DNA from 2 places in the Hymenobacter sublimis genome. Region 1 is predicted to be linked to the other one. Evidence: riboswitches for the same ligand, from Rfam matches in the RefSeq annotation. Region 1 holds a riboswitch; the other holds the start of a gene.
The links. Region 1 has a riboswitch for cobalamin ahead of MWH26_RS15110 (TonB-dependent receptor). Riboswitches for the same ligand answer to the same signal wherever they lie in the genome.

Region 1 (3,399 bases):
GTGAGTGGGGGCTGCTGGCCCGGCAATACGGCCTGGCGCATATTCAGGGACAAGCGCAGGCGGGGCCGCGGGTCGTAGCGGAGCAGGGCAAAGCCGGAAAAGCGGTTTTCGGTGCGGGGCTGAGTGCCGTAGCCATCTACCTGAGCCGCAAAGTGCTGGGCCTCGGCCCCTACCCGTAAGGAGGCGTTAGGTGCAAAAGTCCAGGTATGCTCGGCCTGGGCCTGGGTAGTATGCACCGTTGATTCGCTTAGGCCGCTCACGTCGTCGCGGTAGTTGATGACGTCCTCAAACCAGGCCACCCGGCCGGCCCACTCGTGGCGGGCGCTTACGTGGCGGTAACCGGCCATGAGGCGGCGACTTTGGTCCCGCTCCTGGGCGTTAGTATTGTTGGTGCCAATACCGGGCTGAATCTGGCGGTCGGCATCGGTCAGCCATGCGGCGGCCGTTAGCTCCCCATGCTGCCCCAGGCGCAGGGTTAGGTCTTGAGTGAAGCTGGCTTGCTGCAGGGCCGCGTTTTCCTGCTCCCGGCGGACACGCCCAGTGGCTACCTGCTCGAAGTAAGAGAAGTTATTGTCGGCCTGACGGTAGAGCAGACTGGTGCGCACGGCTAGCTTCTCGTTGCTGAACCCCACTTCCAGGGTGCCGGCTCGCAGCCCAAAGCTGCCTGCTTCTACCTGCCCCACAGCCCGCCAGCCTGCTCCCCAACGTACCGGCGAGGAAAGCAGCACTGTGCCCCCACGGCTCCGTTGCCATAGGTGGCGCTGGCTGGCCCCGGCTGAATATCTACTTGCGTAGCGCCAGCAGTCGGCAGCAAGGCAAAGTCGGCTTCGCCGAGGGAAGGTAGGTTGATGTTGAAGCCGTTCCAGAGCACCGCCGTGTGCCGGGCCGAGGTGCCCCGCATGGTGATGGACGCGAGTTGCCCAGGCCCGTAATTCTTGAAGTACAGGGCCGTGCGGGCGCTCAACACCTCCGCTAGCGTGCTGGTGCGGTAGTTGGCCAGCGCCAATGAATCTAGGGTGAGCCGGCGGCTTCCTACGGCAAATCGGTCGGGCCGAACGCCCGCCACGCGCACGGTAGGCAAACGCTGGGTGCGCGCCGTGTCAGGAGGTAAGGCCGATTGGGCCGCCAGGGGCTGCGCCACGGCCAGCAGGCTCGCGCAGCCGAGGAATGGGCCTAGCTGCTTTAGGGGCAGCCACTTCAGAAAATGCATCTTCCGAACCAAATTTTCGCAATCGAAAAATTCAGTTCAAAACCCCAGGGTTGCGCGGGCAGCAAAGCCACTCGCGGCTTCCTCGGAGCCGAGGCCGAAAACAGACGAAAATCTAGCCGCGCTGAAGCGCCGCCACTGCATTCATTCTCCGCCCTTCCTCCGCAGGCGCTGAACATGGGAAATGCAGAGGCAGGTCTCCTGGCTTGCTCCGGGCGCGTCGCCTTCCCATTTCGGCGGCTTTCCAAGGAAAGTGCCTGTGAAACAGTGGCCGGTGATGACGCGCCGACTCGTGAAGCGTACAGTTGCGGGGACAGCTCCGGAATTAAACCGGATTCCCTTTTCAGCCTCGCCCCCCAATCGGGGTCCGGCCACCTCTACGCTGCAAAGGTAACAGCAAAGTCAGAAAGAAGCTAGGAGTTGGGAGCGAGGAGACCGGAATCAGAAGTAAGGAGACGGGTAGTTCAGCATTGTAACCTTTGTGGGAGCAATCGGTACCACTAGCTCCTAGCTCCTAGCTCCTAGCTCCTAGCTCCTAGCTCCTAGCTCCTAGCTCCTAGCTCCTAGCTCCTCCCTACCCAGTTATCCATTCATGAAGCTGCCCGCTGAGTTTTACCGCCGCCCCGATCCTGTTCTTATTGCCCGCGAAATGCTCGGTAAATATGTGTTTACGCGCATCAACGGGGTGCTTACCGGCGGCCGCATCGTGGAAACAGAAGCCTACGCGCATATCAACGACCAAGCCTGCCACTCTCACCTGGGCCGCTACACGGCGCGCACCCGCGTGATGTACGAACCTGGCGGCGTGGCCTACACCTACCTGATCTACGGGCGTTACGTCCTTTTCAACATCATTACCAACGAAGCCGGCAAGGCCGACGCCGTACTGATTCGGGGGCTGGAGCCTACGGAAGGCATTCCGGAAATGCTGCTGCGCCGGGGCATGACGGAGGTACGCCGCAACCTCACGGGCGGCCCCGGTCTGCTCACCCAAGCCCTCGGCCTTACCACTGCCCACTACGGCCTGCCGGTAACCGGCGATGTCGTTTGGCTGGAAGACCGAGGCGACGTAGTGCCCGAGGACCATATCACGGCCTCGCCCCGCGTGGGCATCGATTATGCCGGCGAAGATGCCGCTCTACCCTGGCGCTTCCGCCTCAAAGGCAACCCCTGGACTAGCCCGGCACGGTGAGTGAGTTGAAGTAGCATAACAACAACCCGTCATCCTGAGCGCCGCGAAGGACCTTGTCACGCAGGAATAATGAACGTAACAACGTCTCGTTCCTGCGTGACAAGGTCCTTCGCGGCGCTCAGGCTGACGGGCTTTTTCAAACTCACTAGGTCACCAACTCACCATTTCACTGCTTAGAGCTTCTCGCAGACCAGGACCATGAGCTTGCCTTCCAGATTGGTGGTAGCAAATAGGTACAGGTCGCCGCCCTCGCGGATGCCAGTGCGGTGGCGGAACTCGGCCACGGTATCGGGGAAGTTGCGGGTAGTGACGTGGGCGCGGGCTTCGGGGCCGAGGTGGGTGCGCAGGGCCTGGCCGTCGTATTTCTCCACGGCCTTGATGCGGAAGATGCGGCCGGGAAACTCCGGGCGCAGTACATCAGAAGTGTAGAGGTGGCTGTGCTGGTGCAGCTTGAGCATCTCGTAGGCCGTCCCGATGCTGCGGAACGCGCCGGCCTTGAGTACGGCCACGTTGGGCTCATAGAGGTACTGCTGCGGCTCGGCGTAGCGGGCAATGGCGCGGGCTTCGCGCGCCCGGTTCAGCCGAAACTCCTGCTGCTGCCCGTTGCGTAGCAGGTTCACCGTGTAGCGTTCCGGGTCTACGGCCGGCTCTGGGCTTAGCTCGTATAGTACCTCCTTGCACTCATTGTCCACGGCTAGTACCCACAGCCGCCGTACGTGGCGCAGCTCCTGAATGGCCTGCTCAATGTCGAGCATGGGGGAGGTTTTGAGCAATACGCTCCGACCCTTGTGCAAGAGCAGGGGCATAATGCGCAGCACGTCCGGCTCGCAGTCTTGGAGGCGGAAAATCTTTTTGGCGGCCGTGTCCCGGCGAGCGGGGTCCAGGTACAGCCAGTCGAACGTATCGGGCGTATTGCGCAGGAAATGCACGGCGTCCTCGGTGTGGCACTGCACGTTCTGAATACCTAGCTGCGCCAAGTTATACCGCACCACATCGGCCA
Region 2 (3,399 bases), 1.5 Mb from region 1:
ACCAGGGGCCGAACAGGTCCGTGGGCGGGGGCGTTTGGTAGATGTCGGCGCGTAGGCGCACCAGGGGCTGGCGGCCGCGCGCATCAATGGAGCGCTTGCGCAGATGCACAAAATCGGCTTGGCCGGGTACCAGGCCTGCGGCATCGAGGAGGGCGCGGTAGCGGGCCAGCTCGTCGTAGGCTACCTCCGGCGGGAGCAGTAGCTCAATTTCTTGTTTCTCAGTCATAAAAAGGGTGAAAGGGAGTTAGCCTTTGAACCGGTAACAGGGGTAACGGAGCGCAAAGATACGCAGCTAAAAACAGCCTCAGGCCTTGCGGAATCCATTTTAGGTTCCGCAAGGCCTGAGGCTGTTCGGGGGGGCGGGGTGCGCCTAGTGCCCGCCGCCGGGGGGCGGGGTAGTATTCTGCAGGCGGGGCCAGAATTTTTCCATGGCCTCGTTGAACAGCGTCAAGGCCTGGGTGCGGACTTCGCCGGAGGGGTGGCGCAGCAACTGGCCAAGCAGGTGACGGTACATTTCCGTCGTGACTTCCAATCCTTTGGCGCTTACCAGGCCGTGGTGGAGTAGGTCGCAGTTCGCGGCCACAGAGTTTGCCATAGAGTCAGTTAGTTCTTCGCGGGCCAGGTCCGCTTCCCGAAACGACTGTTCCAGGCGAGAATTCATTTCAGGAGTGTAGTGGGGGTCGGGTGCCATATCAACGTGATAGGGAGGAGAGGCCTGTTAAACCTTAAAAGCGCGCAGAAAGGTTCGGACGGCTCTGGGAAAAATCCAGCCATAGAGTGTAACCGTCATATAGTTAGTTTGTTAAAGCTCTGAAAATAGCTATTCATCTATACGACAGCAGCAGCGGGCCCCAGAATACGTACGGGTCGTTTATGCTCATCGATGGCCACAAACGTGAACAGCCCCGACACGGCCCGGTGGCGCTCCTCGGAGTACATCTGCTCCACGAACAGCTCCACGCGCACCTTCAGGCTGGTGTTGCCCACGTGCTCCACGCGCCCGATCAGCTCCACCAGCGTGCCGCCGGGAATGGGGTGGGTAAAGTCGACTTTGTCAGACGACACGGTCACCATTTTGAGGCGACTGAACCGGGTGGCCGTAATAAAGGCTACTTCGTCCATGAGGTGCAGGGTAGTGCCTCCGAACAAGGTGTCGTAGTGGTTGGTGGTGTTGGGAAATACAGCCTTGAAAATGCGCGTTTCGGCGCGACTGATTTTTTCTTCGAGCGGTAGCATGGCAAGCAAGGGTAGGTGGAAAAACGGGTGTAGCAGCGTTCTGGCCGCTTTTCCTGGCCCTTGTTTCACCTTACTGCCTTCATCGGATTACTACGTCCCGCGCCCAGGTAGAAAGCCCACGCCTTCTGCCCACTCACCCCACGCCGCAGCACCCGACAAGGGTCCTCAAGTCGCGAAGGAGCCTTATCAACAAAAGCGGCGGGCAGGTCTCCTGACTTGTGCCATGCTTCCCGCCCTTCTCACCCGCCGCGTAGGCGTGGGCAATGGGTTACGAGGGAAGCATCTGTCGCCGGGCGTGGCGGCGGGCACTTACAGTAGCGCGTCTGTCCGGGAGTTGCACCCGGTTCCCCTTTCATGCCTACCCCCACCGGGAACGGGCAACCTGCCGCTCGTCTGACTGGAAAATACCGCCAAAGAACGAAGCGCCAAAGGTAGCAGAACCGCCGGCTTCCGGGCACTTCCGCTATTTTGCGCGCCTTCCTGGTTTTCTGCCCCGCTTCTATGCCTCAGCTTCCGCCCGCTGCTCCGCGCACCATGGCTTCCCGCATCCGCTCCATTTTCAGCGGCTCGGTGGGCAACTTGGTGGAGTGGTACGATTGGTACGTGTACTCCGCGTTTGCTCTGTATTTCGCCCCGGCCTTTTTCCCCAAAGGCAACCTGACGGCCCAGCTGCTTAACTCGGCGGCCATTTTCGCGGTGGGGTTTCTGATGCGCCCGCTCGGGGGCTGGCTGATGGGGGTGTATGCTGACCGCGCCGGCCGCAAAGCCGCCCTGCTGGCCTCGGTGCTGCTCATGTGCGGCGGCTCGTTGCTGATTGCTCTTACGCCCTCCTATAGCCAGATTGGGGTAGCTGCGCCCGTGCTGCTGGTGGTAGCGCGGCTGCTGCAAGGCCTGAGCGTGGGCGGGGAATACGGTACCTCGGCTACCTACCTAAGCGAAATGGCCGACCAGCGCAACCGGGGCTTTTTCTCCAGTTTTCAGTACGTAACCCTGATTGCCGGGCAACTGCTGGCCTTGCTGGTACAGCTAGGGTTGCAGCAGTGGCTTACCACGGCGGAAATGTACGCCTGGGGCTGGCGGGTGCCGTTTGCCCTGGGGGCCATAGCCGCCCTGGTGGCCCTGTACCTGCGCCGCAGCATGGAAGAAACCGATGCTTTCACCCGGCAAACCGCCCCGGCTACCGGCCAGCCCCAGCGGCCCAGCCAGCTGCGGGTATTACTTCAGCACCCCCGCGAAATTCTGACCGTAGTGGGCCTAACCCTGGGCGGAACGGTGGTTTTCTACACCTTTACCACCTATGTGCAGAAGTTTCTGGTGAATACTACCGGCTTTACCAAGGGCCAGGCCACGCTGGTTTCCTTCGGGGCCCTGGGGGTAGCCATGCTGCTGCAGCCCCTGCTGGGCGCCATCTCCGACCGGGTGGGGCGGCGGCCGGTACTGTTGTTTTTTGGGGTAGGAGCCACGCTGCTAACTGTGCCGCTGCTTACGGCCCTAGGCCGCGCCAACGGGCCCGGCGCGGCCTTTGGGCTGCTGCTCGTGGCGCTGGTCATCGTGAGCGGCTACACTTCCATTAACGCGGTGGTGAAAGCTGAGCTGTTTCCCACCGAAATTCGGGCCCTGGGTGTGGGGCTGCCCTACGCCCTGACCGTGGCCATCTTCGGTGGTTCGGCCGAATACGTGGCCTTGCTGGCCAAAGACCACGGCGTGGAAAACTGGTTTTACTGGTACGTGACCGGCTGCGCCGCCTTTTCGCTGGTAGTATACCTGCGCATGCCCGACACCCGCGCTACCTCCCGCATGCGGGAGGAATAACTTACCAGCCCCAGAGCCTACGGGTCAGCTCCCCGCCGTCTGTCTGGGGCGTGAGCTGGCAAAATACCCTTCCAACCCACGGCGGGCGGCCCGCTCCGGCCCGGTGCTAGCCATTTGGCACACCCGAGTAACCCGGTAGTACAAGTTGAGGTATAATTATTGCTCTGTACCGCCCGGCCTGGCCTTTCCCTGTTCCACTGCAGGGGCCAGCGCTGGTTTTCCCTACTCTGTTCCGCTTTTCCATGTCCCACGCTTATCCGCCCGTGCGGTTGTATTCCCGGCTGACGCTGCTACTGCTGGTAGGAGCTGCGGCTTGTTCCCCCAAAAAAAATCCGGAAGAAAAACCCCGGC

Region 2: it holds a riboswitch for cobalamin, as region 1 does, so the genes downstream of both, MWH26_RS08700 (acyl-CoA thioesterase) here and MWH26_RS15110 (TonB-dependent receptor) in region 1, are expected to answer to the same signal.

What each region holds. Positions count from the first base shown of each region.
Region 1 covers NZ_CP095848.1:3,602,147-3,605,545, reverse strand. Annotated here, with positions in the region: gene MWH26_RS15115 (TonB-dependent receptor) at 1-728, opposite strand, end outside; gene MWH26_RS15110 (TonB-dependent receptor) at 671-1,210, opposite strand; cobalamin riboswitch at 1,382-1,601, opposite strand; gene MWH26_RS15105 (DNA-3-methyladenine glycosylase) at 1,800-2,399, shown strand; gene MWH26_RS15100 (class I SAM-dependent methyltransferase) at 2,573-3,399, opposite strand, start outside.
Region 2 covers NZ_CP095848.1:2,059,883-2,063,281, reverse strand. Annotated here, with positions in the region: gene MWH26_RS08710 (NAD(P)/FAD-dependent oxidoreductase) at 1-226, opposite strand, end outside; gene MWH26_RS08705 (hypothetical protein) at 371-691, opposite strand; gene MWH26_RS08700 (acyl-CoA thioesterase) at 829-1,236, opposite strand; cobalamin riboswitch at 1,421-1,637, opposite strand; gene MWH26_RS08695 (MFS transporter) at 1,738-3,048, shown strand; gene MWH26_RS08690 (DUF2911 domain-containing protein) at 3,291-3,399, shown strand, end outside.